4 regions of the Rahnella sp. P4_A8 genome follow, and region 3 is predicted to be linked to each of the others. Evidence: predicted binding sites of a transcription regulator. Region 3 holds the regulator's gene; each other region holds the start of a gene.
The links. Region 3 encodes CRP, which controls carbon source genes, mostly activating them, when cyclic AMP is high. Its sites were predicted from a motif close to ATGTGANNNNNNTCACAT; they were not measured.
Positions count from the first base shown of each region.

Region 1: a site for CRP is predicted at 4,425-4,442, ahead of udp (uridine phosphorylase). Genes of this name have one in related genera too.
Region 2: a site for CRP is predicted at 4,860-4,877, ahead of mlc (sugar metabolism global transcriptional regulator Mlc). Genes of this name have one in related genera too.
Region 4: a site for CRP is predicted at 4,995-5,012, ahead of garD (galactarate dehydratase). Genes of this name have one in related genera too.

Region 1 covers NZ_JBFUHK010000028.1:17,794-25,502, reverse strand. Annotated here, with positions in the region: gene ptsP (phosphoenolpyruvate--protein phosphotransferase) at 1-288, shown strand, start outside; gene fsa (fructose-6-phosphate aldolase) at 300-962, shown strand; gene AC1DUO_RS14865 (dienelactone hydrolase family protein) at 1,056-1,883, opposite strand; gene katE (catalase HPII) at 2,067-4,349, shown strand; gene udp (uridine phosphorylase) at 4,573-5,334, shown strand; gene AC1DUO_RS14850 (DedA family protein) at 5,500-6,027, shown strand; gene rmuC (DNA recombination protein RmuC) at 6,185-7,709, shown strand, end outside.
Region 2 covers NZ_JBFUHK010000001.1:182,733-190,441, reverse strand. Annotated here, with positions in the region: gene AC1DUO_RS00820 (carbohydrate ABC transporter permease) at 1-469, shown strand, start outside; gene AC1DUO_RS00815 (carbohydrate ABC transporter permease) at 480-1,322, shown strand; gene AC1DUO_RS00810 (ABC transporter ATP-binding protein) at 1,327-2,421, shown strand; gene AC1DUO_RS00805 (MFS transporter) at 2,468-3,760, opposite strand; gene AC1DUO_RS00800 (LysR family transcriptional regulator) at 3,901-4,800, shown strand; gene mlc (sugar metabolism global transcriptional regulator Mlc) at 4,968-6,191, shown strand; gene bioD (dethiobiotin synthase) at 6,515-7,201, shown strand; gene AC1DUO_RS00785 (hypothetical protein) at 7,241-7,709, shown strand, end outside.
Region 3 covers NZ_JBFUHK010000005.1:31,672-39,380, reverse strand. Annotated here, with positions in the region: gene AC1DUO_RS04335 (putative adenosine monophosphate-protein transferase Fic) at 1-392, shown strand, start outside; gene AC1DUO_RS04330 (aminodeoxychorismate synthase component II) at 469-1,044, shown strand; gene argD (bifunctional acetylornithine/succinyldiaminopimelate transaminase) at 1,168-2,385, shown strand; gene AC1DUO_RS04320 (YccS/YhfK family putative transporter) at 3,077-5,152, opposite strand; gene crp (cAMP-activated global transcriptional regulator CRP) at 5,214-5,846, opposite strand; gene AC1DUO_RS04310 (OsmC family protein) at 6,209-6,616, shown strand; gene AC1DUO_RS04305 (phosphoribulokinase) at 6,620-7,489, opposite strand; gene allS (HTH-type transcriptional activator AllS) at 7,625-7,709, opposite strand, start outside.
Region 4 covers NZ_JBFUHK010000007.1:34,100-41,808, forward strand. Annotated here, with positions in the region: gene AC1DUO_RS05790 (amino acid deaminase) at 1-192, opposite strand, end outside; gene AC1DUO_RS05795 (glycerate kinase) at 310-1,449, opposite strand; gene garR (2-hydroxy-3-oxopropionate reductase) at 1,570-2,508, opposite strand; gene garL (2-dehydro-3-deoxyglucarate aldolase) at 2,492-3,262, opposite strand; gene AC1DUO_RS05810 (MFS transporter) at 3,323-4,666, opposite strand; gene garD (galactarate dehydratase) at 5,218-6,789, shown strand; gene exbD (TonB system transport protein ExbD) at 6,861-7,295, opposite strand; gene exbB (tol-pal system-associated acyl-CoA thioesterase) at 7,305-7,709, opposite strand, start outside.

The sequences.
Region 1 (7,709 bases), on a different contig from region 3:
TCCACCGGCCTCGGGTTTGGCTTTGCGATACCGCACACCAAATCAGAACACATTGAGCAATCGACTATCAGCGTCGCGAAACTCCCGCAACCGGTGCGGTGGGGCGATGAAGAAGCGCAGTTTGTCATCATGCTGACTCTCAATAAACACGCTGCAGGCGATCAGCATATGCGGATTTTCTCAAAGCTGGCGCGACGGATTATGCATGACAGTTTCCGTGATGTGCTGATGCATTCCACCACCGCAGCACAGATTGAAGCGCTGCTTAAACAAGAACTGGAACTCTGACAGGAGAGAATATGGAACTTTATCTGGATACGGCTGATATCAGTGCAGTAAAACGTTTATCGCGGATTTTACCGTTACAGGGTGTGACCACCAATCCGAGCATTGTGGCTAAATCGCAGACTTCCGTGTGGGAGGTTTTGCCCGGGCTTCGTGATGCATTAGGTGGTGAAGGGAAACTGTTTGCACAAGTGCTGGCGAATCAGACCGAACAGATAGTGGAAGAAGCTGAACTGCTGCATTCCCGCGTGCCGGGGCTGGTGGTCAAAGTGCCGGTCACCGCCGCCGGTCTGGCAGCGATTAAGATCTTACGTACCCGCAAAATTCCAACGCTGGGAACCGCGGTGTATGGTGCCGGGCAGGGACTCCTGTCGGCGCTGGCCGGAGCAGAATATGTCGCGCCGTATGTTAACCGGCTGGATGCCCAGGGGGGAGATGGCATTGCGATGGTGACGGAGTTGCAGCAATTGCTGTCCCTGCATGCGCCGCATGCCAAAGTGCTGGCCGCCAGTTTTAAAACGCCGCGTCAGGTTCTGGCCTGTCTGCTGGCAGGTTGTCAGTCGGTCACTATCCCGGTGGACGTAGCGGAGCAATTTATCAGTGCGCCTGCGGTACAGGCGGCTGTCGATAAATTTGAACAAGACTGGCAGGGTGCCTTTGGGCAGTTGTCGCTGTAATGGGTTAACTTCCCGTAAAAAGCCCGGCAGGAAAAACCTGTCGGGCTTTTGTCATTCTGGTCGGTGTCCTTTTACTGCACACCATACTTTTTATTACTTAACCCCATACTGCGCAAAGAAATCCAGCATCCGTTGCCAGCCGTCGGCGGCGGCTTCAGCGTGGTAACTCGGGCGATAATCGGCGTTAAACGCGTGGCCCGCTTCCGGATATACCACGATTTCCGCCGTAGCATTGGCTGCGCGAATGGCCTGACGCATGGTTTCAATGGTATCCAGAGGAATGCTGGAATCTTCTGCGCCGTATAAACCCAGAACCGGTGCATCCAGCGCGGCGGCGCGGTCAACCGGATTTGACGGGCTGGTCAGCGTTTTATCGCCGACCAGTTTGCCGTACCACGCCACGCCCGCTTTCAGCTGCGGATTGTGCGCCGCGTACAGCCAGGTAATGCGCCCGCCCCAGCAGAAACCTGTGATGCCTAATTTAGAAATGTCCCCGCCATGTTGTGATGCCCAGTGTGCAGTGTGATCGAGATCTGCAAGCACCTGCTGATCCGGCACTTTACTGACCAGTTTAGCAAAAAGCTCACTGATTTCAGTGTAGTCACGCGGGTCGCCCTGACGGAAGTACAACTCCGGCGCGATGGCCATATAACCCTGTTTCGCCAGACGGCGGCAGATATCCTGAATGTGTTCGTGTACACCAAAAATTTCCTGCACCACCAGCACGATCGGCAATTTACCGGTGAACTGTTCCGGACGGGCGAGGTAGGCGGGCATATCTTCGCCCTGCGAGGGTATGGTGGTCTGGCCTGCGTGCAGCCCGTCAGTATCGGTATGGATAGTGGTGCTGGCGACGGGAGTGACGGCAGGGGCAAAGCTGGTCGGAGCCTGTTTCAGGGTAAGCAATTCTTCTTTTTTCATTGGGGTCTCCAGGCAAGTGTCCATACGAAAATCTGTGGCTATGGATTAAAACTATAGCCGGAAAGCATGAACAGCAAGGCGCAAGAGATGTTCTATAGTTAAAAGTTAATCAGGAAAGTCATCATGGAAGATTTACAGAACGTCTACAGAACACCCGAAACCTTTGTCGAGGAGCTATGTTCAATGTCAAAATCACCCTCTAAAGTGACCAAGAAAAGCGAGTCAAAATCGGTAAGCCGCGCCCCCGCCACGGGCATTGAATCTTCACAGCCAGGCCTGGGGGATCTTGCGCCCGGCGATCGTATTTATCAGCCTTCGCCACAACCGACACCGCCAGGAAAAGAACCGACAGCGTCCGGCAGTGCGAAGAGTCCGGAAAATACCAATGCTAAACTCGATGCATTAGAACGCCACCGCAAAAATGGTGAAAAACAGCCGCTGACCACCAATCAGGGCACCAAAATCTCTGATGATCAGAACTCGCTGAAAGCCGGAAATCGTGGCCCGACACTGCTTGAAGATTTCATTCTCCGTGAAAAAATTACTCACTTCGACCATGAGCGCATTCCCGAACGTATCGTTCATGCGCGGGGCGCTGCGGCGCACGGTTATTTCCAGCCCTATCGCAGTATGAAGGCGGTGACCAAAGCCAGCTTCCTGTCTGATCCTGAAAAGAAAACGCCGGTATTTGTGCGTTTCTCTACCGTTCAGGGTTCCCGTGGTTCGGCAGATACCGTGCGTGATATCCGCGGCTGGGCGACCAAGTTTTATACCGATGAAGGCATTTACGACCTGGTCGGTAACAATACACCGGTGTTCTTTATTCAGGATGCCCATAAATTCCCTGATTTTGTGCATGCGGTAAAACCCGAACCGCATAACGAAATCCCGCAGGGAGCGAGTGCGCACGATTCCTTCTGGGATTACGTGTCCCTGCAACCGGAAACCCTGCATAACGTGTTCTGGGCGATGTCTGACCGGGGCATTCCGCGCAGTTACCGCACGATGGAAGGTTTTGGCATCCATACTTTCCGTTTCGTGAATGCAAAAGGCAAAGCCACTTTTGTGCGTTTCCACTGGAAACCGCTGGCCGGAAAAGCCTCTCTGTTATGGGATGAAGCGCAGAAACTGGCCGGGAAAGATGCCGATTTCCACCGCCGTGATTTGTGGGAAGCCATCGAAGCCGGAGATTATCCGGAATACGAACTGGGTGTGCAGTTGATCCCTGAAGAAGATGAATTCAAATTTGATTTCGACCTGCTCGACCCGACCAAACTCATCCCTGAAAAACTGGTGCCGGTAGAACTGATCGGCAAAATGGTGCTCAACCGTAACCCCGATAATTTCTTTGCTGAAACCGAGCAAGCCGCGTTCCACCCGGGGCACATTGTGCCGGGCATAGATTTCACCAATGATCCGCTGTTGCAGGGGCGACTGTTCTCTTACACCGACACGCAAATCAGTCGTCTGGGCGGGCCTAATTTCCATGAAATTCCGATTAACCGGCCGACGTGCCCTTTCCATAACTTCCAGCGTGACGGCATGCACCGTCAGGACATTGATACGAATCCGGCGAACTACGAGCCGAATTCCATCAACAATAACTGGCCGAGGGAAACACCTCCGGCAGCGTCCGGCGGTGGCTTTGAAAGTTATCCTGAACGGGTTGATGCAGAAAAAATCCGTCAGCGCAGTCCGTCATTTGCCGAATATTATGCCCATCCGCGCCTGTTCTGGCTGAGCCAGACAACAGCGGAGCAGGATCATATTATCGGCGCTTTCTCATTTGAATTATCGAAGGTGGCGCGGCCGTATATCCGCGAGCGGGTCGTGGATCTGTTAGCGCATGTTGATCAGACGCTGGCGCAGAAAGTGGCGAAAAATCTGGGTATTACCCTTTCCGCTGACACCCTGAAGATCAAGCCGCCGAAGCCCGTGAATGGGCTGAAAAATGATCCGTCGCTGAGTTTGTATGCCAGCGGTAAAGGCACGATCAAAGGGCGGCAGGTGGCGATATTGCTGGGTGAAGGTGTGAATGCGGCGGATGTTCTGGAAACCTTACAGGCACTTCAGGCCGCTGGCGTTCACCCTAAGCTGCTGGCCAGTCACTTAGGGAGTGTGACTGCCGATGATGGTTCTACGTTGCCGGTTGATGCTACGTTTGCCGGATCGCCTTCCATCACCGTTGATGCAGTGATTGTTCCGCATGGGCATATCGACGCACTGCTGATGAATGGCGATGCACGGCATTATGTGCTCGAAGCCTACAAACACCTGAAAGTGGTGGGGCTAAGTGGCGATGCACGCCGCTTCAAATCGCTGCTGGGGCTGACGGATGATGTGCCGGAAGAGGGCGTTGTGGAAGGTGAAAAAGCAGAAGGAGCGTTGCTGAAGGCGTTTCTGAAAGACATGCTCAAACACCGGATCTGGTCGCGCAGTGCGGCGGCAGATGCCGTTCCTGCCTGATTAACTGTAACTGATAAACAGGCAATCCCCGGCAGCGGAGATTGCCTGTTTAAAATTCCCTCACCCCTCCTTATTTTGTGACTTGAATCACAAAATAAATGTATGTGAAATTCCTGTTGTTACATCATAGTGACGACCGTCACGAAATAACGTCACAATGTTCAGTACAGTTGCCGGGTGTTCCTCCTGCCAATAAATGACCTTACACACAGAGGAGTTTGTTATGTCTCAGCCTGAAGTTTTCCATCTTGGCCTGGCCAAAAAAGATTTAAACGGCGCGACGCTGGCGATTGTTCCCGGCGACCCTGAGCGCGTGGAAAAAATTGCCAAATTGATGGAGAACCCGGTTCGTCTGGCTTCCCACCGCGAATTTACCTCATGGCGTGCTGAGCTTGATGGCAAATCTGTGATTGTTTGCTCAACCGGTATTGGTGGCCCTTCGACCTCTATTGCGGTTGAAGAACTGGCGCAACTGGGGATCCGTACTTTCCTGCGAGTCGGCACAACTGGTGCTATCCAGCCACACATCAATGTCGGTGACGTTCTGGTCACGACCGCTGCCGTTCGCCTTGATGGCGCGAGCCTGCACTTTGCGCCGATGGAATTCCCTGCAGTAGCCGATTTTGCCTGCACCACCGCGCTGGTTGCGGCGGCAGAAGCCGTGGGTGCCGCGACGCACATTGGCGTTACCGCCTCTTCTGACACCTTCTATCCGGGTCAGGAACGTTATGACACTTACTCTGGCCGTGTTGTCCGTCGCTTCAAAGAATCGATGAAAGAGTGGCAGGAAATGGGCGTCATGAACTACGAAATGGAATCCGCGACTCTGCTGACCATGTGTGCAAGCCAGGGCCTGCGCGCGGGGATGGTGGCGGGTGTTATCGTGAACCGCACGCAGCAGGAAATCCCTAATGCGGAAACCATGAAAAAGACTGAAAGTCATGCGGTGAAGATTGTTGTAGAAGCAGCCCGCAGGCTTATTTAGTCCCTATAAAACTAAAACAACCACATCACATCATCACATCAATGGGCTGCCTCTGGCGGCCCATTTTTTTGCCCTGCTAAGCAGATCTGTTAAGGTCATGTTAGTAATCCATCTGGAATAATTGATGAACCTCCTCCCGAATCTCTGACAAAAGGAACTGCATTTTTGACTGTTCACGACCTTCTTGAGTACACCACTACCTTCATCCGCGCCCATCAGGTGTGGGCTGCACCGATCGTTTTCTTTCTGGCTTTTGGTGAGTCTCTGGCATTCCTTTCCCTGCTGCTACCGGCAACGTTTATCTTGCTGGGACTCGGCGCGCTGATTGGCGAAACCGGTATTCCGTTCTGGCCCATCTGGGCCGCCGCCGCCGCAGGCGCTTTCCTGGGAGACTGGCTTTCTTACTGGATTGGTGCCCGTTATCAGGATCGGGTTGGCAATTTCTGGCCTTTCTCCCGCCATCCGCAAATGCTGGTTCGTGGACATGCTTTCTTTGAAAAATGGGGCATGCCCGGGGCTTTTATCGGCCGCTTCTTTGGCCCGCTTCGTGCCGTTGTGCCACTGGTTGCCGGTATCTGCGGTATGCCGCAAAAATATTTCCAGATTGCGAATGTGACGTCTGCACTCATCTGGGCTTTCGGCATCCTGGCGCCAGGTGCTTTCGGCATTCAGTGGCTGAGCCGCTGGTTTTGAATGCTGCTCTCTGTGGCTGGCTATCGCAAGGGGGCAAATACAGAGAAATTCCTTTTTGGAAGACGTCTCGCAAAGGCTCAATGCAACAGAAAATAGACTGGACATCCATACAGCCTGACATTACCTTGGCCGCAAGAGACTTTAAGAGGGAAATCGCGTGGATATCAGCATCCTGACAGCCCTGGGGGCGGGGTTAATGGGCTTACTCGTAGGTTGGCTTATCGCCAGCCTGCGCCAACAGCAACAGCAGACGGAGTATGAAACGCAGCGCCGTTTGCTGGAACAATCGCTGGAACAGGCTAAAGCGGAAAATGATACGCACAAAAGCGAGCGGCAATCAGGGCAGCAGCAACTGCGTGAGGCTGAACTTGAGCTGCGAAAACTGCATAGCCTGCAGGCGGCCAGTCAGGAAAAATTACAACTGCTTGCCCACTGGCAAAACGAGTGTGAGCAACTGAATCAGGAACTGCGTGCGCAGCGGGAAATCAACAGCGCGCAGGAAGCAGAGTTGCGTGAGGTTTCAACCCGTCTGGATGAAACCCGCATGGCGGCTGAGGAAAAGCAGCGTCTGCTGATTAACAGCGAACAGCGCCTGAGCAGCCAGTTTGAAAATCTGGCTAACCGGATTTTCGAACAAAATGGCCGCCGTGCCGACGAACAGAACAAGCAAAGTCTCGACAAGTTACTGTTGCCGTTGCGCGAGCAACTGGATGGTTTCCGTCGTCAGGTGCAGGACAGCTTTGGGCAGGAAGCCCGTGAACGCCATACGCTGGCGCATGAGATCCGCAATCTGCAGCAACTGAATGTGGAGATGGCCCGTGAAGCCGTCAACCTGACCAAGGCACTGAAAGGTGACAACAAAACGCAGGGCAACTGGGGGGAAGTGGTGCTGAGCCGCGTGCTCGAGGCTTCCGGTTTACGTGAAGGGCATGAGTACCAGACTCAGGTCAGCGTGCAGGTTGACAGCAACAGCCGGATGCAACCTGATGTGGTCGTCAGGTTACCGCAGAATAAAGACGTAGTGATTGATGCCAAAATGACCCTGGTCGCGTATGAGCGCTATTTCAACAGCGAGGATGACAGCGAGCGGGAAGCGGCACTCAATGAACATATTGCCTCGGTGCGCGGACATATCCGCCTGCTCGGGCGCAAAGATTACCAGCAACTTCCCGGTCTGCGCAGCCTCGATTATGTGCTGATGTTTATCCCTGTTGAGCCCGCTTTTCTGCTGGCTATCGACCGTGAGCCAGAATTGATTAGCGAAGCGCTCCGGCACAATATTATGCTGGTCAGCCCGACGACCCTGCTGGTGGCGCTGCGAACGATCAGTAACTTGTGGCGCTATGAGCATCAGAGTCAGAACGCCAAACGTATCGCCGACCGCGCGGCACGTCTTTACGACAAACTGCGGCTGTTTGTGGATGACATGGAGTCGATGGGACAAAGTCTCGACAAAGCGCAGGGAAGTTATCGATCCGCGATGAATAAACTCTCGCAAGGCCGTGGTAATCTTATCGGACAGGTGGAAAGTTTCCGCGCGCTGGGTGTTGAAGTTAAACGGCCTATCAGTCCGTCTCTGGCTGAAATAGCGAAAGCGGAAAATGAACCTGAAGACACCGCATCTCTGCCCGATACCTCTGATGCGGAAGAAGAACAGACGCTGAACCCGGGTGAGTTAACTC
Region 2 (7,709 bases), on a different contig from region 3:
GCTGGCTGATCTGCATATCATTTCCGAGCCGTACAATATTCTGTCTGATCCGCAACTGGCGCTGTACGGCCCGGTGGTGGCCAACGTCTGGTTCGGCATTCCGTTTTTCGCCATAACGTTGCTGGCGGCGTTGCAGTCGATTCCGAAAGATTTGTACGAAGCGGCGGCAATGGACGGGGCGACCGGCTGGCAGCAGTTTCGCAAAGTTACACTGCCGTTTCTGGCACCGATGATTGCCATCACGGTGATGCTGCGCACCATCTGGATTGCGAATTTCGCCGACCTGATTGTGGTGATGACTGACGGCGGCCCGGCGAATTCCACCTCGATTCTGTCGAGTTTCATCTTCACCACTGCGTACCGCAAACTCGACTTTGGTTATGCGTCGGCGATGGCGGTGTTCCTGCTGGTGCTGATGACGCTTTACGCGCTGGTTTTACTGCGCATCCGCCATCAGTTGCTGAAATAAGGAGGCTCATATGAACGCATTGTCATTCAACGCGTGGCTGCGCAAGGGCGGACACCGGCTGGGAATTTTGTTTTACCTGGTGTTCGCGCTGTTCCCGATTTACTGGCTGATCAAAATCTCAATCACACCGGACAAACTGCTCTACAGCGAAGGCGTGCGGATGTGGCCGGGTGAGATGACGCTGACACATTTTCAGCGGGTGTTTACGGAAAGCCAGTTTCCACTGTATTTCTTCAACAGTCTGATTGTGTCATTCGGCACGGCATTTCTGACCACGATCATTGCTGCCGGTGCAGGCTTTGCATTTTCCCGTTTCAGTTTTCGCGGCAAAACGGTGATGGCCGCGCTGCTGCTGTTTACGCAGATGTTCCCGCTGGTGATGATCCTCGCGCCAATTTACAAAGTAATGGCACCGCTCGGCCTGACCAACAGCCTGCTGGGACTGGTGCTGATTTACACCGCCTTTAACGTCCCTTTTGCCACGTTCCTGATGCAGTCGTTTTTCGACAGCATTCCGAAGGATCTGGAAGAGTCCGCGATGCTGGAAGGGTGCAGCCGCTTTATGGCGCTGCGCAAAGTCATCATCCCGCTGACGTTACCGGGCATGGCGGCAACGTTAGGTTTCGTGTTTACCGCCGCGTGGAGCGAATTGTTGTTCTCGCTGATGCTCATCAACAAAAACGAGGTGATGACGTTCCCGGTTGGCTTACTCAGTTTTGTGTCGAAATTCGCGGTTTCATGGGGCGACATGATGGCGGCGGCCGTGCTGGCGCTCATTCCTGCCTGTCTGTTCTTTGCGTTCATTCAGCGTTACCTGGTTCAGGGGCTGACTGCGGGTGCGGTTAAAGGATAATTTTATGGCTCAGATTACGATTTCCGATCTTCAAAAACGTTACGAAAATGTCGAAGTGTTGCGACATATCAACCTGACCATTAAAGACGGCGAGTTTGTGGTGCTGGTCGGGCCGTCCGGTTGCGGTAAATCGACCCTGCTGCGCACCATCGCCGGGCTGGAACTGGCGACGGCGGGGGACATTCATATTGGTTCGCGTCTGATGAATCAGGTGGCGCCGAAAGACCGTGACATTTCAATGGTATTCCAGAGTTATGCGTTGTATCCGCACATGACCGTGGCGCGCAACATGGGCTTCAGCCTCGAAGTGCAAAAACGCCCGAAAGCGGAGATTGAGGCTGCGGTAAATAAAGCTGCCGATATCCTCGGACTGACCGCGCTGCTGCATCGCCGCCCGAAAGAGCTTTCCGGCGGGCAGCGTCAGCGGGTGGCAATGGGCAGGGCGATCGTGCGCGAACCGCAGGTGTTTTTGTTCGATGAACCGCTTTCCAACCTAGATGCGCAGTTACGCGGGCAGATGAGGATTGAAATCAAAAGCCTGCATCAGAGAATGAAAAACACCATTGTTTATGTGACGCACGATCAGGTCGAAGCCATGACGCTCGCCGACCGTATTGTGGTGCTTAATCATGGCCTGATCCAGCAGGTCGGCACGCCGCTGGAACTGTACGACACACCGGCCAATAAATTCGTTGCCAGCTTTATCGGGTCGCCTTCAATGAATTTCATCAACGGCACACTGGAACTGGGTGATTCTGCACCGCAGTTACGGATTACGCCGGAATTAACGCTGCCGGTGGATCCTTCAATCATGAATCTGCAAAGTGGTTCAGAGGTGATTTATGGTGTCCGCCCTGAAGCCATTGTGCTGTGCGAAGAGGGTGCGCCGGGCGCCGTGCCGCTGGACATCACGCTGATTGAACCGACCGGTCTGAGCGAACTGATCCACGGTAAATTTGGCCGTGAAAGCCTGAGTGTTTACAGCATGGTGAGATCGGGTGCCGCGCCGGGGGATCGCGTGTGGGTACAGATTGATACTGCACGAATGCAGTTGTTTGAGGGGGATAGCCAGCGGCGGATGGGGAAATTAGGGGAGTAGATTTTGGGTTTGCTCCTCCCCCTGCGAAGGGTGAGGAGCAAACCAGTTAAACCGCTTTCGCCTCAGATAAGCTCATCAGCTTAAAGCCGACACCGACACCGGCAATCAGCATCAAACTGATAAACCCGGTAATCCCGTACCAGCCAAATGAGTGCCAGAAGAATCCGCCTGACGTCCCGGCGACGCTCGACCCTGCGTAATAACTGAAAAGGTATAACGAGGAAGCCTGTCCTTTTGCGCGGCGTGCACGACGCCCGATCCAGCCGCTGGCGACGGAGTGGGCGGCGAAGAACCCGCCGGTAACCAGGATCATACCGATGAAAATCAGCCAGACCGGCGAGAAGGCGGTGATCAAAATCCCCAGCAGCATGAGCGCTGTTGCGCCGATCAGCACCGGACCGCGGCCATAAACACCGGTCAGCGCACCGGCTTTCGGCGAGCTGTAGGTGCCCATCAGATAGACCACAGAGATAATACCGACAATCGCCTGGCTCAGATTGTAGGGCGATGAAAGCAGACGGTAACCGATGTAGTTAAACATGGTCACGAAACTCCCCATCAGCAGGAAACCTTCGGCGAAAAGTAGCGGCAAGCCGCTGTCGCGCCAGTGCAGCTTGAAGTTAATCAGCAGCTTGCGTGGTTTCAGCGAGCTTGCCCGGAAATGTTTTGACGGCGGCAGAATGCGCCAGAACATAATTGCCGCCGCGAGCGCGAAGAAACCAACGACGGCAACGGCGATACGCCAGGAGAAGAAATCCGTCAGCACGCCGCTGACTAAACGTCCGCTCATGCCACCGATAGAATTTCCGCTAATGTACAAGCCCATCGAGAAAGCGACCACGCTCGGGTGGATTTCCTCACTGAGATAAGTCATGGCGACTGCCGCCACGCCGCTCAGCGACAGGCCGATCAGCGCACGCATGACGAGAATGCCATCCCAGCTTTGCATAAAGGAACAGACCAGCGTGCAGCCCGCAGCGAGAAATAACGCCACCACCATCACTGATTTACGCCCGACGGCATCAGAAACTGGCCCGGTGAACAGCAGGCCAATCGCCATTAAACCGGTGGACAACGACAACGACAGGCTGCTGGTGGCCGGTGAAACGCCGAAATCATGCGACAACACCGGCAGAATTGGCTGGACGCAATACAGCAGGGCAAACGTCGCCAGACCCGCTGAAAACAGCGCAAGGGTGACGCGGATAAATTGCGGCGTACCACGTTTGATAAAAGGAGTTTTAAGTCCGGAGCGGGCGACGGGGGTTTCAGGATTTAACTCGTCGTCGTTAACTGAATCACTGGCTGGTGCAGCGGAAATCCGCCGGGAGGTTTTCACTGGAAGTCCTTAATACGGGGGCTGTAAAACTTAATTTTAAAATGTATAAGAATTTTAACGCTGCGAGGTTTATTGTCTAATATATTAATCAGTCAAAAACGATACGTTTAAAGTATCAATCTGGTGAATTAATCCACATCATGAACCACATCGAACTGCGTCATTTACGTTATTTCATCGCTGTTGCCGAGGAACTGCATTTTGGCCGGGCAGCGGAACGTCTGCACATGTCCCAGCCGCCGCTGAGCCAGCAAATTCAGGCGCTGGAAACCCATCTCGGCGCCGCGCTGTTTTACCGCAACAACCGCAGCGTGCGGCTGACCCAGGCGGGACAGGCGTTTCTACCGGAAGCCCGGCAGATTTTGCAGCGTGTCGGTGAGGCGTCCGCCCAGGCGGCACGCATTCATCGCGGCGAGTCAGGCAATCTGACCCTCGGGCTGACCTCTTCGGCACCGTTTTTACGTCGTGTTTCCCGCACCTTGCACCGTTTTCGTCTGACCTATCCGGATGTCAATATTCGCATTGAGCAGCTCAACAGCAAACAGCAGATCGAACCGTTACTGGAGGGAAAACTGGATCTGGGCATTATGCGTAATGGCGAGTTACCGGAGGAGCTGGAACACCATCTTGTGCTGTCCGAACCGCTGATTGCTGTGGTGCACAAAGACCATCCGCTGAATGCGCTTAAAGAGGGTGAACTGACTTTTCAGCACCTTGCCGATCAGCCTTTTGTGTTTTTCTCCAAAGATGTCGGCACGTCGCTTCACGACGATATACTCGGCCAGCTCAAAGTGCAGGGGATCACGCCGTATATCACTCAGGAAGTCGGCGAACCGCTGACCATTATCGGCCTGGTCGCGGCCGGTCTCGGGGTGTCAATTCTGCCCGCTTCTTATCTGCGTATTCAGGTTGAAGGGGTGAGGTATTTGCGATTTGGCACGCTACAGGGCACGACAGAGCTTTGGCTGGTGAATCACGCACGGCGTCCTGCGACTGCCGCAGCCCGGGCATTTATGGATTTGTTGTTACACGAAGAATAAGGAGGCGAAGTCAGAAGATGCTGTATTTCCAGTCAATTCTGAGCGTGTTTTCGCGCAATTTGTGCACCAAATCACATAACGAATCAAATAGTTGACGACATATAACAAAAACTCCAACATAGCCCTAATCTTTATTTTGAAGCGCGAAAATAACAGGAGTTCCTTGAGTGATCCCCGACGGGCAACCAGGACATATAGATCAGATAAAACAAACCAATGTCGGTGCTGTGTACCGCCTGATAGATCAGTTTGGTCCTATTTCGCGCATTGAATTGTCAAAAAAAGCACAACTGGCTCCTGCCAGTATCACCAAGATAGTTCGTGAGTTAATCCAGGCGCATCTGGTGCTGGAAACTGAATTTCAGGATCCCGGTAGCCGCGGGCGTCCGGCCATTGGTTTAGCGCTCGATACGCAGGCCTGGCATTATCTTTCAGCACGTATCAGCCTCGGTTCCATTACCCTGGGTCTGCGTGATCTCAGCAGTAAACTGGTGGTAGAAGAAGTCCTCCCGCTGCCGGAACAGGCGTCGCAACCTCTGCTTAAACGTATTATTTCGGAAATCGATCAGTTTTTTATCCGTCATCAGCGCAAACTCGAACGTCTCACCGCCATCGCCATTACCTTACCGGGCATGATTGACGCACGGCGTGGCATTGTGCACCGCATGCCGTTTTATCATGACGTGTTTGATATGCCGCTGGGTGACACGCTGTCTGAGCACACCGGTTTGCCGGTGTATGTGCAGCACGATATCGGTGCCTGGACGCTGGCCGAGTTGCTATACGGTGCCTCCCGGGGCTGTAAAAATGTGGTACAGGTGGTGATTGATCACAACGTCGGAGCAGGGGTGATCACGGGCGGGCGCGTGTTGCACGCGGGCAGCAGCAGTGTGGCGGAAATCGGCCATACGCAGGTGGATCCTTACGGCAAGCGCTGTTATTGCGGCAATCACGGTTGCCTTGAAACTGTCGCCAGCACTGACAGCATTCTTGATCTGGTTCGTCAGCGGTTAACGGTACCGGTTCCGGCCAGCTTACTGCATGGTGTGTCGCTGACTATCGAGGCCGTGTGTGATGCAGCAAACCGTGGCGATCAGCTAGCGCGTGATGTGATCATCAGCGTCGGACAAAGCGTTGGACGCATTCTGGCGATCATGGTCAATCTGTTTAATCCGGAGAAAGTGCTGATCGGCTCACCGCTGAATTTATCTCAGGATATTCTCCATCCCGCGATAATGTCCTGTATTCAGCAGCAATCGCTTCCCGCCTATAGCGAAAATATCAAACTTGAATCGACACAATTCTATAATCAGGGAACGATGCCCGGCGCGGCGTTAGTGAAAGATGCGTTATATAGCGGATCCCTGTTAATTAAATTACTGCAAGGCTAATATCCTGCGTAATTGAAGATACTTCTGCATTGGCTGCATTTATTCGCCCGAATCCTTGATCTTCGTCAGCGCATCGGGACTTTCTTCCTTGCCACCCTGTCGTAATTTCCATTAATTGGGATATATCATTAACCTGTGTACGTAAATAAAAAAATATAAGCCCTCTGCATTAACTGCATGGACAGTCAACAAAACATTGCGCTAACGCAAACCGCTCTCATCCCGCATCGCCTAGACTTTCTGTCGTGACTTTGTCTCTGGCGGTGTGTTCTTACCGGAGACTATCTTTCAATAAGACGGAGAGATCCCGGAGCCTGAATTCCATGTTAACGCACTTTTTCGTCACGGGTACGGATGCCCGTGTAGGTAAAACCATTGTCACACGTGCCTTGCTTCAGGCTTTAGCCGCGCAGGATCGCTGCGTTTTAGGCTATAAACCTATTGCAACAGGCAGTCAGGAGCTGGCCGACGGGGTTCGAAATAAAGATGCGGTAACGCTCCAGCAGTCATCTTCAATTTCTTATCCTTTTAATAAAATAACTCCGCTGGCATTAGCTGATGAAGATATTTATGCCAGCCAGGTCCCTGAAAATGTTTTTGAAATAATGACTAACGGTCTTAATTTCATGCGTAAGGAGGCTGACTCCGTTGTAGTGGAAGGGTGCGACGGCTGGAGAACATTGATCACACCGCATCTTTTATATTCGGACTGGGTCCGCCAGCAAAATATGCCGGTAGTATTAGTGGTAGGTATTCAGGAAGGTTGTGTCAGCCATGCGTTATTAACCGCGCAGGCGATTATTGCGGATGGTTTACCACTGCTTGGTTGGGTGGCGAACCGCATTAATCCCTGTCTGGCTCATTACCAGGAAACGATTGATGCGCTCAGCGTCAATATTTCCGCACCGCTGCTCGGTGAAATTCCGTATTTACCTCGTGCGGAAAGCCGCGATATGGCGAAGTTTATCGACCTGTCCAGCTTTAACCTGGAAATGGTGATTAAAGTATGAGGCTGACGGTTTTTTAAAATTTATCATGGATGGAATTAAGTGCCTGAAAAACAGCAATATTCAAAATTGAACAGCATGTTGCTTCAACGCAAAATGATGAAAGTGATCGACCCTAAATGTGTCGATCAGGAACCCGCTAATCCGTTATATGTTTATGAAGTTATCCGTCAGGCGGCGGGAAATTATAAACTTGTTAATATAATGGATCCTCAACGCACCCTTGTACCAAATGGAGGTGGCTGGGTGTTTGCTATCATGGATGATGCTCCGGGGGCTGTTATTTGCGGCAAGGCAGATTATCAAAATGTCCATGGACATACTTCTCTTACGGGTATCTGTGAACATAAAAAGGGGGGAGTGATAATAGAAAGGGAACGCGGAGTTTATTTCGCTGGTGAGCTCGTATTTAGTGCCGGGCGACTGACGCGCTGGACTAATGGTAGTGGACATTTTGCTCCCTCCCGGTCATTGGCTTTTTCCAACTTATTAGCCCCCGTACGCCTCACTT
Region 3 (7,709 bases):
ACGCCTGGGCAGGCGAGTTCCGTGAAATCGATATCTACAAGGATGACACTCAGTTTTGCCATTTCGAATATATCGAAAAAGAGGGCAACGCGCTGATGCAGGAGCTTGAAGAAGAAGAGTTTCTGGTCGGGTTACCCCTGGATAATCTCGCTGAGCGTCTGGCTCACTATTACACCGGCCTGAATCTGCTGCATCCGTTCCGCGAAGGTAACGGACGTGCGCTGCGGATCTTCATCGAGCAACTGGTCATTCATGCTGGCTACGATATTGACTGGTCCAAAGTGGATCGTGAGCGCTGGCTGGCGGCCAATAAAACGGCGGTGTTTGGTGATGAATCCGAGCTGGTGGCAATTTTTAATACTGTTGTCAGTGAAATCCCGGAAGAACATTGATCGACAAAATACTGAGCCTGAGCTGAAAAATGCGTAGAATTGCCCGGTAAATTTTCCGACTTTTACCGGGTACACTATGCTGCTGCTGATCGACAACTACGATTCCTTCACCTACAACCTCTATCAATATTTTTGCGAGCTAGGTGCAGAGGTGAAAGTGATGCGTAATGATCAGCTGACGCTCACCGACATTGAACAGCTTTCCCCCTCACATCTGGTGATTTCTCCCGGCCCGTGTACGCCTGATCAGGCTGGCATTTCCCTGCAAGCGATTGCCCATTTCTCCGACCGTTTACCGATACTTGGCGTGTGCCTCGGGCATCAGGCGATGGCGCAGGCGTTCGGCGCGAGCATCGTCCGCGCCCGGCAGGCCATTCACGGCAAAACATCCCCTGTCCGCCATACCGGCAGGAGTGTCTTTACCGGGCTGAATAATCCGCTGACCGTGACGCGCTACCATTCGCTGGTGGTCGCGCCACAGACGCTGCCCGATTGTTTCGAGGTTACTGCATGGACAGAACGGGATGGTGGTCGTGACGACATTATGGGCATCATGCACAAAACCTTGCCGCTGCATGGCGTTCAGTTCCATCCTGAAAGCATTTTGAGCGAGCAGGGGCATCAGCTTTTGGATAATTTCCTTAAAATCTAATCAGTTAATATTGCTGAAAAAATTACTTACCCATCAGATGCGATTTCTGTTTGCCTGTATGTGATTTTTTATGCATATTTTGTGATTATATTTTCATATCAATGGTCGTGAGGGAGAAGGGTAATGGCGGAAAAATCATCGGTAGATCGGGGCACATTCGATAAAGTTATTTTGCCGGTTTATTCACCTGCGAAATTCATTCCCGTGAAAGGTAAAGGCAGTCGCGTGTGGGATCAGCAAGGGAACGAGTATGTTGATTTCGCCGGGGGTATCGCTGTGACGGCGCTTGGACATTGCCATCCGGCACTGGTGAAAGCGTTGCAAGAGCAGGGCGAAACCCTGTGGCATGTCAGTAACGTATTTACCAATGAACCCGCCCTTCGACTGGCGCAGAAGCTGATCGACGCCACCTTTGCCGACCGCGTATTCTTCGCCAACTCCGGCGCTGAAGCCAACGAAGCGGCCTTTAAACTGGCGCGCTATTACGCTTCGCACCGTCACAGCCCGTACAAAAGTAAGATCATCGCTTTCCATAATGCCTTCCACGGTCGCACGCTGTTCACGGTTTCCGTGGGTGGCCAGCCGAAATACTCCGACGGCTTCGGCCCGAAACCCGCTGATATTGTGCACGTGCCGTTCAACGATCTGGATGCCGTAAAAGCGGTGATCGACGACCACACCTGCGCCATTGTTGTCGAGCCTGTGCAAGGGGAGGGCGGTGTCACGCCTGCGACCAAAGCGTTTCTGCAAGGTCTGCGTGAGCTTTGTGACAAACATCAGGCGCTGCTGGTGCTGGATGAAGTACAAAGCGGCATGGGGCGCAGCGGCAAGTTGTTCAGCTACATGCATTACGGCGTGACGCCGGACATCCTGACCACTGCTAAAGCGCTCGGCGGCGGTTTCCCGGTTTCCGCCATGCTGGCAACCGAAGACGTGGCCTCGGTGATGGAACCGGGCAAACACGGCACCACCTACGGCGGTAACCCGCTGGCCTGCGCCGTCGCTGAAGCCGCGCTGGATATCATCAATACGCCAGACGTGCTGGCCGGGATCAACGAGCGCCGCGAGAAATTCATCAGCGCGCTGGAGGCCATCAACCAGAAATATCACATCTTCAGCGAGTTCCGCGGTCAGGGGTTGCTGATCGGCGCCGAGCTTTCTGATGCGTATAAAAACCGCGCCGGAGAATTCCATGCCGCCGCGGCAGAATTCGGATTGATGATGCTGGTCGCCGGACCAAACGTGATGCGGTTTGCGCCATCGCTTGTTATCGACTTCGCGGATATTGAAGAAGGGATGGAAAGGTTTGAGAAAGCCGTGGGGAAAGTTTGCGGGGGGTGATCCCCACGCCCCCCTCTTTGCAACTGACTGAGTAAATTTCGGTTTCTCAAGTACGGTTATCACAAGGCCTTTGCGCCGAAACCGAGCAGAGGAGAAAGGCTTTTCCCCTCTGCACTCCCCTCGCTTTTTTACTGCGCGCTGCCGCAGGCACGACGGACATGTTCTGGCGCATTAGTGTGTGGCGCAAAATGTCATCGCTGCGCGATTCCCGAATTTCAGGCTTCGAGCCATAGGTCTCGAACCGTTCATTCGGTGCCATTTTTGAGCACGCCAATCGACATTTCTAAAAGATAAAACCCTTCTGCTTTTGAATTTAGAATCCTGCGGGCGAATCAGAAATCTTGCTGAACGGAGCGGCTTCGAGACCAGTGGCTCGAAGACCGAGAGAAGGAACCGCAACGCGGCAAGATTTCCAGCCTGTCGCTGTGGTTGCTGGAACATAGCCTACGAGCGAAGCGCGCAGTTTAAGACGTGGAGATTCCAAAGAGGGCTCGTCTTAGCCCTCTTTGGTCGGTTTCGGCGCGGTGAGTTAAGCGAGCTCGGCAATTGAGAAACCGAAACTTTCTCAATCCATTTTAAGCCGTCAGTGCGCGGTCCCCGCACTTGAGAAACCGAAATATTCTCCGATTAGCTTTAAAAAGCAGTCTGGCTGCAAGCCAGTAAAAAGGGGATTTGAAAGGGGTCTCCCCCTTCACGCCCGCCGCGTCAGCCAGATCCCATGATGCGGCCTCTGCTTCCACGCCAGTGACGAGATGGTATGCATCACGCTGAGATGTGAAATTACGCGCCGCAGATGGCGTTCCATTTCGGTCAGTGGCATATCCGGGTGAAGTTCCGGCGCATTAAACAGGTTGTTCTCGCTGCCCGGCCCGTCGTAGAGCAGTCGTTGCTGACAGCTTTGCAGCGCGATTTCGCAGGTCTGTAAATACTCCGTCGCCAGTTTTTCCGGCAGCATGTAATGCTCGCGGGCGAGGATCGTCATCGCGTTGATATGCTCAACCACAAACTGACTGTGCGTCACCCACAAACGCATATCCGCCAGATAATGTGAGTTAAAACCCGGCTCCTGCATCGCCTGATTTAGCGAAGTGAACAGCTTATTGTGCGCCTGATTGACCTGCATACGGGTGTACGCCAGTTTGGCGGTGTCGGGGCTTTCCTCGAGCAGCAGGCGGATAGCGTCCTGATAGATTTCCAGCGCCTGGTGTGCATTCTGGCGCAGCAAACCGCTTTGCCATTGCGGCCACAACCAGATAGTGCCACCAAAGGCCAGCGCGCAGCCGATCAGGGTATCGACCAGTCGTGGTACCAGAAAATGCACGCCGTTCATCGCCAGCAATTGCAGGGTATACACTGCAGTCACCGTCATGCCGACCATCGCCAGTCCGTAGTTTTTGCGCAGAACGGTATAGGACAACAGGGTGATCAGCAACATGCACAGCAGCGTGGTGCCTTCCGGCAGTTCCAGTTTGAGCAAGCCTGAGGCAATCAGCAATCCGGCCAGCGTACCGAGTGCACGGTGCTGGATCCTCACCCGCGTGGCGTTATAACCGTTCTGGCTGACCAACATGATAGTCAGCAAGATCCAGTAGGGTTTGGGCAAATTGAAGAACAGACCCAGACTGCTGCCAATCGCCAGAATAATGCCCAAACGTGCGGCATTACGCAGTGCCACGGATTTGAAGGAAAGATAGCTTTTCAGCGCGGGCCAGAAGGGCAAACGCGGCTGGGTGTTCATCAGGTCACGTTTGTACAACGGCCGCTGTGTGCGTAACAGACGGGCAATGCGGCTGAAATGGTAATAACAAAACTGACCTACCGGATTGTCCGGGTTGCGCGCGGCGATTTTCTCCAGCGCGGTCAGCTCATTGGCCATCGTAAAGCGCCCGGATAAACGGTGATAAAGAATATCGTCGGCAATCACCCGAAGACGGGTGGAAATCACCTGTGCATTTCGGCGGATAACCGCTTCGGCATGGCTTTCCTCCACCAGTTTCTGCACTTCTTCCGGCTGATGCAGGCTCACTGTAATGTGCTCCTGCAAATCGAGCGCCACCTGAAAACGCTGAAACAGCCGCTTATGGTGATGATGATGTCCGTGCTGGGGCAACATGTGTAATTGCTGATAAAGCAGGGCAATCAGGTCGATAACCTGCTGCTGGCGGGCTAGCAGTGGGGGTAACGCGGTTTCGGGATCGGTGTGTTGCGTCAGCAGGCTGTACTTGGCTTCGAAATAATCCGCGAGTTGCAGATAGAGCTGGCTGAGCGTTTCGCGCATCGGCTGTTCTTCCGAAATACGAAACCACGCCCAGTTAAACAATCCGTACCAGGCTGTGCCAGCGGCGAACAACACCGGGGCCTGCCACATCGGGCGCACGCCCACCATACTCAGCGTGAAGATAGTCGCCACCAGCGCACCGGGCAACAGGCGCGCATGCAGCGGGCTGATTTCACCGGTGACGCCGAGCAGTAACGCCAGCGACAGCATGATCAGCGGCAGCGGTATATGCCAGCTTTCGAGCATCAGTTGCAGCAGAAGGCTGCTCACGGCAAAGAGTGAACCGCCAACGAGCAGGCGTTTGAAAAAGCGTTTATGCGGGGTATCCAGACCGGCGATGTTACAACAGGCCGGGCAGAGGGAAAACAGCAGGCCCATTTGCAAATTGCCAAACAGCCAGCAAATGCCAACAGGTAAGCACAACACCAGCGTCTGGCGCAGCGCGTAGTTCACTTCAGGATGGTAAAACAGTCTTCGCCATAGCGTCATGGGTAAAGCTTAGCCCATAAAAAAGGCGCGACAGTGTTTTGCCGCGCCAATTTTTGAGGGATTAACGTGTGCCGTAAACGACAATCGTTTTACCGTGTGCGGAGATCAGGCTTTGATCTTCCAGCATTTTGAGAATGCGTCCGACTGTTTCACGTGAACAACCGACGATTTGGCCAATTTCCTGGCGGGTAATCTTGATTTGCATCCCGTCCGGATGGGTCATTGCATCAGGCTGTTTAGCCAGATTGAGCAAGGTTTGAGCGATACGACCGGTAACGTCAAGGAAGGCAAGGTTGCCGACTTTCTCTGACGTCACTTGCAGACGGTTGGCCATCTGCGCGGAGAGACGCATCAGAATATCCGGGTTAACCTGAATCAGCTGGCGGAATTTTTTATATGAAATTTCAGCCACTTCACAGGCAGTTTTAGCACGTACCCAGGCACTGCGTTCCTGACCTTCTTCGAAGAGTCCCAGCTCACCGATGAAGTCACCTTGGTTAAGGTAGGACAGTATCATTTCCTTGCCTTCTTCATCTTTAATCAGGACAGCAACTGACCCTTTCACGATGTAGTAAAGCGTTTCGGCTTTTTCACCCTGGTGAATCAGCGTACTTTTAGAAGGATACTTATGTATATGACAGTGAGACAGGAACCATTCAAGAGTCGGGTCTGTTTGTGGCTTGCCGAGAACCATTTGCTATTATCCTCTGTTGTTATCGCTGCCCAAAATCACAGGGCTCAGAGTTCCCTGTACGGCACTTCAAATCCAAAGCGCCCTTTCAGCATATAACTCTCCAGAAATGCTGCAAGCGGATGTCGGAGTGCAACAGCCTGTTTATTGCTGTCATCACCGTGGGTTCTGTACTTAAACCGCAAAAACCGTCACCGCAATTTACTGGAAAGTATGTTTCGGCTTTGTTTGTAGCACAGGTTTGAGATGCTGTCTTCTGTTGTCTCGCTTCAGCATGATGGCGATCGGGTTACGTTGCCAGATTTTAGGTGAAAGGGTACTCTGAGAGCAGATTTCGACAAGTTTATTCACCGGGAGAATAGTTCATGCATGCACGTGTCAAATGGGTTGAAGGACTGACATTTTTAGGTGAGTCTGCATCGGGTCATCAGATTTCAATGGATGGAAACGCGGGTGATAAAGCCCCAAGCCCGATGGAAATGTTACTGATGTCCGCAGGGGGGTGTAGTGCAATCGACGTGGTGTCAATTTTGCAAAAAGGTCGTAATGACGTGCGTGATTGTGAAGTGAAGCTGACCTCACAACGCCGCGAAGAAGCGCCGCGTCTGTTCACTCACATCAATCTGCATTTTATCGTCACCGGTAAGGATCTGACCGATAAGATTGTTGAACGTGCGGTCAGCCTGTCTGCCGAAAAATACTGTTCTGTGTCTCTGATGCTGGGGAAAGCGGCCACAATCACCCACAGCTTTGAAGTGATTGCAGCCGAATAAAGTTTACTCGATCTTCTTGCCTTCCATCAGGCGCTGCACCAGCGGCGCCATGATCAGCTCCATCGCCAGCCCCATTTTGCCGCCCGGCACCACCAGTGTTTTGATGTGCGAGATAAACGACCCTTGCAGCATGGCCAGCAGATACGGGAAATCGATGTCATCCAGCCCCTGAAAGTGGATCACCACAAAGCTTTCATCCAGTGACGGAATGGCTTTGGCGGCAAACGGGTTCGAGGTATCGATGGTGGGTACCCGCTGGAAATTGATGTGCGTGCGGGAAAACTGCGGGGTAATGTAATTGATATAGTCATCCATCGAACGCACGACGGAATCCATCACCGCTTCACGGGAATGCCCGCGCTCGCCGGTATCGCGCACCAGTTTCTGGATCCATTCGAGGTTGACGATAGGCACTACGCCGACCAGCAGGTCGACCTGCGCGGCAACGTCAATTTTGTCCGCCACCACACCACCGTGTAACCCTTCGTAAAACAAAATATCCGTCGGTTCCGGCAACGCCTGCCACGGCGTAAAGGTACCCGGCACCTGATTGTAGGGAACGGCTTCGTCATAAGTATGCAGATACTTACGTGAACGGCCAGTGCCTGTTTTACCGTATTCGATAAAGCTTTTTTCCAGCAAACCAAAGTCATTGGCTTCCGGCCCGAAGTAGCTGATATGACGTCCCAGATCGCGCGCCTTGCGTATTGCCGCATCCATTTCAGGACGGGTGAAATGATGAAAACTGTCGCCTTCCAGTTCCGCCGCACGCAAACCAAGCTGCTGAAATATTTTACGAAATGCCACGCTGGTGGTCGTGGTGCCTGCACCGCTCGAACCGGTCACGGCAATAACAGGATGTTTGGCTGACATAATGCGCTGTTCTCCATAAAGGTGATGCAGGCAGGCGAGACGCGGTCTTTTCTGTGGTCGAAGATCTGGCGTCAAGGCTGCGCATAATTAAGCCTATTGTTACCATATTTATTCGCGAAGCCAAAGAGGGCATCACTATTCTAAACCCGCCAGCAACGGTTGGATCAGCGGGTCTTTCTGGTGGAACAGAGAAACAATGTCATGCAGCGCCTTGCCTGTG
Region 4 (7,709 bases), on a different contig from region 3:
AAATTCACGCATCCAGGAAAGGTTGTGTTCGATTCTCTCTTCGAGCAGCACCGCCACCGGCAGGCTGACGTCTTCACGCAGGATATTCCAGCCCTGTTCACGGATATCGCGCATGCGCGCACCGTCACTCAGCGGCCCCAGCCCTTTCGTTTGCGTATTAACTGGCTGCTGTGAAAAATCGATCTCTGACATACGTGTTTTCTCATTGGCGAATGTCTTTAAAACCTAACGTAAAACCGAGGGAAATAAAATACAAAAACCGGCGCAGGCTGGGCCTGAACACCGGTTTTATATCCTGAGTGCTGTCGGTTAAAGCTTTTGCGATAACTTAATAGTGGCGGCAATATTTCGTGCTGATTTACGCAAGTTGTCTGCGGCGTTTTTCAGGGCATCATCGAGCGTACAAATGCTGTAGAGCACGCTGAAAACAGCATCCAGACCATGGTCGTAAACGACATCAACATCTTTTGTCAGACTGCCGGCAATACCAATCACGGGCTTGTTGTAACGTTTAGCCACCCGTGCCACACCAATTGGCACTTTGCCATTGATGCTCTGACTGTCAATCCGCCCTTCACCGGTAATCACCAGCGTGGCATCTTTCACCAGTTCATCCAACCCCAGCGCATCGGTGACGATCTCAATGCCCTGGCGCAGTTCGGCATGACAGAACCCGTAAAGTGCCGCTCCCATGCCACCGGCAGCACCGGCTCCGGGAACATGCTCAACGTCGATACCCAGATCCTGTTTGATCACCCGGGCGTAATGATGCAGATAGCCGTCGAGCTGTTCGATCATCTCCGGTGTTGCCCCTTTTTGCGGGCCAAAGATGGCAGAAGCTCCGTCTTTGCCGGTCAGCGGATTCGTGACGTCACAGGCCACTTCAAAGCGGCATGTTTTAATTCGCGGATCCAACCCGCTGATATCAATGTGGTGCAGTTTTTCCAGCTCGCCTCCGCCCTGACCAATAGATTTGCCATCTTTGGTCAGCAACTTCGCGCCCAGCGCCTGCATCATGCCAGCGCCACCATCGTTGGTAGCGCTGCCACCAATCCCGATAATGCAGTGTTTTACGCCGTGGCCGAGAGCAGAATGGATCAGTTCCCCTGTACCATACGACGTGGTTTTCAGCGGATTACGTTGCGCCGGAGGAACACTTTCCAGCCCGCTGGCCGCCGCCATTTCGATGAAAGCGATTTTCTCATCACCTGAAAGGCCAAAAAACGCTTCAAGCGGGGTGCCCAGTGGTCCGGTGACATTCACCTTCACCACACGCCCACCGGTAGCCGCCACCATGGCTTCCACCGTGCCTTCGCCGCCATCGGCAACCGGCAACTTGACGTACTCCGCCTCGGGGAAAATCTCACGGAACCCACTCTCGATGGCTTTTGCCACATCCAAAGCAGACAAACTTTCTTTGTATGAATCCGGTGCGATCACTATTTTCATAAAGTCATTACCTTCATAAACTGCACGCGCCGATGTGGAAAAGCGTCCTGTCAGTTTTGCATCCTGCCTGAAGGGCCGCGCGCCAGCCGTGTTCATTCAGCGCCGCGCGTCCGCCGCAGACTAACGGGTAACTTCAACCTTCGCTAAGGTTTCATAATAGCGTGCAATAGCGCTATGGTCAGATTGCCCGTGACCATCCGCTTTCAATGCCTGCATCATTTCCATGACCAGCGAGGTCAGAGGCAGTTGTGCGCCGACGCTGTGTGAGGTGTCCAGTGCGTTCGCTAAATCTTTGATGTGTAAATCAATACGGAAGCCCGGTTTGAAGTTGCGATCCATCACCATCGGCGCTTTCGCTTCCAGCACGGTACTGCCTGCCAGACCACCACGAATTGCCTGGAAAACCAGATCCGGATCCACGCCCGCTTTGGTTGCCAGCACCAGTGCTTCTGACATCGCCGCAATGTTCAGCGCCACAATCACCTGGTTCGCCAGCTTGGTCACGTTGCCTGCACCAATATCACCGGTATGCACCACCGAACCTGCCATGGATTTCATGATTTCATAGCATTTATCAAACACGGCTTTGTCGCCACCCACCATGACAGACATAGTGCCGTCGATGGCTTTTGGTTCACCACCGGAGACCGGCGCATCGAGCATCGCGATTTGTTTAGCGGCCAGCGCCTCACTGATTTCACGACTTGCCAGCGGCGCGATAGAACTCATGTCGATGAAAATGGTGCCCGGACGAGCGCCTTCAATCAGACCATTTTCGCCCAGCGCCACGTCTCTCACCTGCGGCGAGTTTGGCAGCATGGTGATGATCACATCAGAAACCGCAGCCACCGCTTTTGGTGTGTCTGCGGCTGTCGCGCCGAGTTGGACAATTTCGCCGACGGTATCCTGATTGCGGTCCATAACGACCAGCTCGTAACCTGCTTTCAGCAGGTTTTTGCTCATAGGCTTGCCCATGATGCCTAAACCAATAAAGCCAATTTTCATTCGGGTATCCTCTTTATATTGATGTAATGAGAGCGGATCACTGGGTGAAGCGATCGCACAGCGCCTGTGTGCCTGCACGGAAAACGCCTAAATCACTGCCGACAGCCACGAAGGTCGCGCCCCACTCCAGATAACGGCGCGCATCCGCTTCAACCGGTGCCAGAATACCGCTCGGTTTGCCATGCGCTTTTGCACGCGCAAAGATGTGACGGATAGCGGCCTGCACGTCCGGGTGTCCGGCGTTGCCCAGATGACCCATGCCTGCGGCCAGATCACTCGGGCCGACGAAAATGCCATCGATGCCATCAACGGCAGCAATCGCGTCCAGATTATCGACGCCCTGCTGGCTTTCGATTTGCACCATCACCGCGATGTTGTCATTGATGCTGTTGAAGTAATCCGGCACGGTGCCGAACATGTTGCTGCGGTGGGAAACGGAAACGCCGCGGATCCCGGCAGGCGGATAACGGGTCGAAGCAACGGCCAGCTCAGCCTGTTCCTGTGTTTCCACAAACGGCACCAGGAAATTGTAGAAACCGATATCCAGCAGACGTTTAATCACCACCGGATCGTTGAATTGCGGACGAACTACCGGCGCGCTGCGGCTGCCTTTCAGCGCCATCAGCTGCGGCACAAAAGTGCTAACATCGTTTGGCGCGTGTTCGCCGTCGAGCAGCAGCCAGTCAAAACCTGCGAGGCCAAGCACTTCGGTTGAGATCGGGCTGGATAATGCTGACCAACAGCCAATCAGGGTTTTCCCTTGCAATAAGTCCTGGCGGAACCGGTTTGGAATCATTTGATTACTCATATCTGACCTCATAAAAGGGGGCAGAGCCGGGATGCCCGGATTACCCCGCATCGCAATTTACTATTTCTTAAGTTCCAGACGTTTGATATCGCCGACCACCAGCAGATAGCAAAGCATCGCCATCAGTGCTGAACAGCCCACAAAAATTAATGCCATATTGAAAGAATGCAGACCTTTCACGATGTAGCCGATCACCAGCGGCGTCACGATGGAGGCCACGTTACCGAACACGTTGAAGATGCCGCCGCACAGACCGATGACTTCTTTTGGCGCAGTATCCGCAATCACTGGCCAGCCGAGCGCTCCGAAGCCTTTACCGAAGAACGCCAGCGCCATCAGGGTGACGACCAGTACGTTATTGTCCGTGTAGTTACACAAAATGATGCTGGTGGCTAATAACATGCCCAGCACGATAGGAATTTTACGCGCCACGGTCAGCGAATAGCCGCGTCTGATCAGAAAATCTGAGAACACGCCACCCAGCACACCGCCCGCAAAACCACACAGCGCAGGAATTGCGGCAATCATCCCCACTTTAAGAATAGACATGCCCTTTTCCTGAACCAGATAAATCGGGAACCAGGTCAGGAAGAACCACGTAATACTGTTAATGAAATACTGTCCGAAGAAGATCCCAAGCATCATGCGGCTGCTCAGCATCTGACGAACGTAGCTCCATTTCGGGCCGTTTTTCGCGCTGTCCGTTTTCTTGTGGTCGATATCAACAACGGCACCGCCGTCTGTCAGATACTCCAGCTCACTTTTAGAAATATGTGGATGTTCCGGCGGGTTGTGAATGAATTTGATCCACACCAGCGTCAGCACAAAACCCAGCACGCCCATCACGATGAAAACATGTTCCCAGCCCCAGGCATAAGTCAGCCAGCCCAGCAAAGGCGAAAACAGTGCCAGTGAGAAATACTGTGCGGAGTTAAAAATCGCGGAAGCCGTGCCGCGTTCAGTGGTCGGGAACCAGGCAGCCACAATACGGGCGTTCGCCGGGAAGGATGGAGCTTCGGAGAAACCGAGCATGAAACGCAACATGAACAGCGTCAGTGCGCCGTACGCCAGCGGGAACCAGCCCACAAAACCCTGCAACAGGGTGAACAGCGACCAGAAGAACAGGCTGTAGGTGTACACTTTTTTGGAGCCAAATCTGTCCAGCAGCCAGCCGCCGGGCAATTGCATAATCAGATAAGCCCAGCCGAACGCGGCAAAGATTTGTCCCATGTCGGCAGCATCCAGGCCCAGCTCACGCGCGACCTCGGTTCCCGCGATAGAGAGCGTTGCGCGGTCAGCGTAATTCACCGCCGTGATTAAAAAGATAATCAGCAAAATATAGTAACGGATATGGGTCCGTACCTTACTTTGCGCGATTGTCCCGGACTGAGATTGAATGTTCATGGTGACCCTCATTGTCATAATGCGAAAATTTTTCAGGGAGCTCACCGTTATTGAAATAACGTTTTTCGTTCACCTGTGGTTATTCGCCGTACAGCGTCTTAATTCGAAACAGGCAATAAACACTTTATTTATGATCGCCTGAAATTTACCTGTATTACTTTCAACGTCACCTTCAGAGGGCCAATACAGTATAAAAAGGAGGCCACGAAATAACACTGTGCATTCGCCCAAGAATAGCCCCGTTGATTGTGACTATTCTTTTGCATCCACACATCGGTGTGGGAGGAGAATCACAGATTGTGCGGAACCGATAACCGCTCAAATCAAAGGGTGATTTACATCACATTTATTCTGTCACCTGCCACACAGAATGACGTTCATCGGGCAAAAAGCTGGTCAGTTGCACAATGAGGTTGCCGGAAGACTGCCTTATAATGGATGCCATACCCTGTATTACCAGAGCATGTTTACAAGAACATTATTGAGCGTCAACTTCAGATAATTTACCGGAATTTTTTGTTCCGGGATGTTTAATAAACGCGGAGACAGTTATGTCACGTAATAAAGATAAAGAACACGCTACCGAAGCGCTTTTTATTAAAGTTCATGAAAGCGATAACGTGGCGATTATTGTGAATGACAACGGCTTAAAAGCCGGCACCCGATTTGCGAACGGTCTGGAATTAATTGAGCATATTCCGCAAGGCCATAAAGTGGCGTTAGAACCCATTGCTAAAGGCGGCGATATTATTCGTTACGGAGAAGTCATTGGTTATGCCGTACGGGATATCGCGCAGGGCAGCTGGATTGATGAATCCCTGGTGGAATTACCGGTCGCCCCTGAACTTTACAGCCTGCCGCTGGCCACCCGTGTGCCACCCGCGCTGCCACCACTCGAAGGCTATACCTTTGAAGGCTACCGCAATGCCGACGGCAGCGTCGGCACCAAAAATCTGCTGGGAATCACCACCAGTGTGCACTGCGTGGCGGGCGTAGTGGATTACGTAGTGAAAATCATTGAACGTGATTTGCTGCCGAAATTCCCCAACGTCGACGGTGTCGTGGCACTGAATCATTTGTACGGTTGCGGTGTGGCGATTAACGCCCCTGCGGCCATTATCCCGATCCGCACCATCCACAATCTGGCGCTGAACCCGAACTTTGGCGGCGAAGTCATGGTGGTCGGTCTGGGCTGTGAGAAGCTGCAACCCGAGCGCCTGCTGGAAGGCACGCCGGATGTGCAGGCGATTTCACTCGATGACACGCACATTGTGCGTTTGCAGGATGAGCAACATGTCGGTTTCCAGTCGATGGTTGACGATATCCTGACGGTCGCACAATTTCATCTGGAACGCCTGAACCGCCGCCAGCGCGAAACCTGTCCGGCTTCCGATCTGGTTGTGGGCACACAATGCGGCGGCAGTGATGCCTTCTCCGGTGTCACCGCCAACCCGGCAGTCGGTTACGCTTCGGATTTGCTGGTGCGCTGCGGTGCAACAGTGATGTTTTCAGAAGTCACAGAAGTGCGCGACGCTATCCATCTGCTGACACCGCGTGCAGCGGACGTCGACGTGGGTAAACGTCTGCTGGAAGAAATGGCCTGGTACGATAATTATCTGTCGCTGGGACAGACCGACCGCAGCGCCAACCCGTCTCCGGGCAACAAAAAAGGCGGTCTGGCTAACGTGGTTGAAAAAGCACTGGGTTCGATTGCTAAATCCGGTACCAGTGCGATTTCAGAAGTGTTGTCTCCGGGACAACGTCCGACCAAAAAAGGCCTGATTTACGCCGCCACACCTGCCAGCGATTTCGTCTGCGGGACACAGCAACTGGCTTCCGGTATTACCGTTCAGGTATTCACCACCGGACGCGGTACGCCATACGGCCTGCTTGCCGTGCCGGTGATTAAAATGGCAACACGTACCACGCTGGCAAACCGCTGGCACGATCTGATGGATATCAATGCCGGGACAATTGCGACCGGTGATGCCACCATCGAGGATGTGGGCTGGGAACTGTTCCATTTCATTCTGGACATCGCCAGCGGTCGCAAGAAAACCTGGTCAGACACCTGGGGCATCCATAATGCGCTGGCGGTGTTTAACCCGGCGCCGGTAACCTGAGTTACCGTTTTGCGGATAAACGAAAGGCCAGCAATGCTGGCCTTTTTTGTGCGTCTGATTTGATTCACAACTTACTGCGCCGCAGCGGCACCGGTTTGTTCTGCACCCACCAGCCCGACTTTCAGGTAACCGGCTTTACGCAAGTTATCCATCACGCTCATCAGCGTTTCGTAATCGACACTTTTGTCCGCGCGGAAGAAAATCGTACTCTGCTTGTTACCCTGAGTACGCTGATCCAGCATCGCGGTCATATTATCGCTGTTCACGGGCGTGTCGCCGAGGAACAGTTGCTTGTCAGCTTTCACCGACAGGAAAATCGGTTTCTCCGGACGCGGCTGCTGTTTTGCCGTCGAAGCCGGTAAATCCACCCGCACATCAACGGTGGCCAGCGGTGCCGCCACCATGAAGATGATCAGCAATACCAGCATGACGTCGATAAAAGGCGTGACGTTGATGTCATGCATTTCACCACTTTCGTCGATATCGTCGTTTAACCGAATAGCCATAATCTGTTCTTACCCTACGCGTAACTGACCTGTCTGACCGCGTGGCGCATTGCCTTCGCTGGCAGCCAGATCCAAATCACGGCCCTGTAACAGGATAATCTGCGCCGCCACATCGCCTACCTGATGACGGTAAGAGGTGATGGTACGGGCGAAAATATTGTAGATGACCACCGCAGGGATAGCCGCAACCAGACCCACAGCCGTGGCCAGTAAGGCTTCGGCGATACCCGGTGCGACGACCGCCAGATTGGTAGTCTGCGTCTGTGCGATACCGATGAAGCTGTTCATGATGCCCCATACGGTACCGAACAGGCCGACGAAGGGAGAGATTGCTCCGATGGTCGCCAGAATACCGTTGCCACGGCCCATGTAACGACCCGCGGCGCTGACGCGGCGCTCAAGGCGAAAACCGGT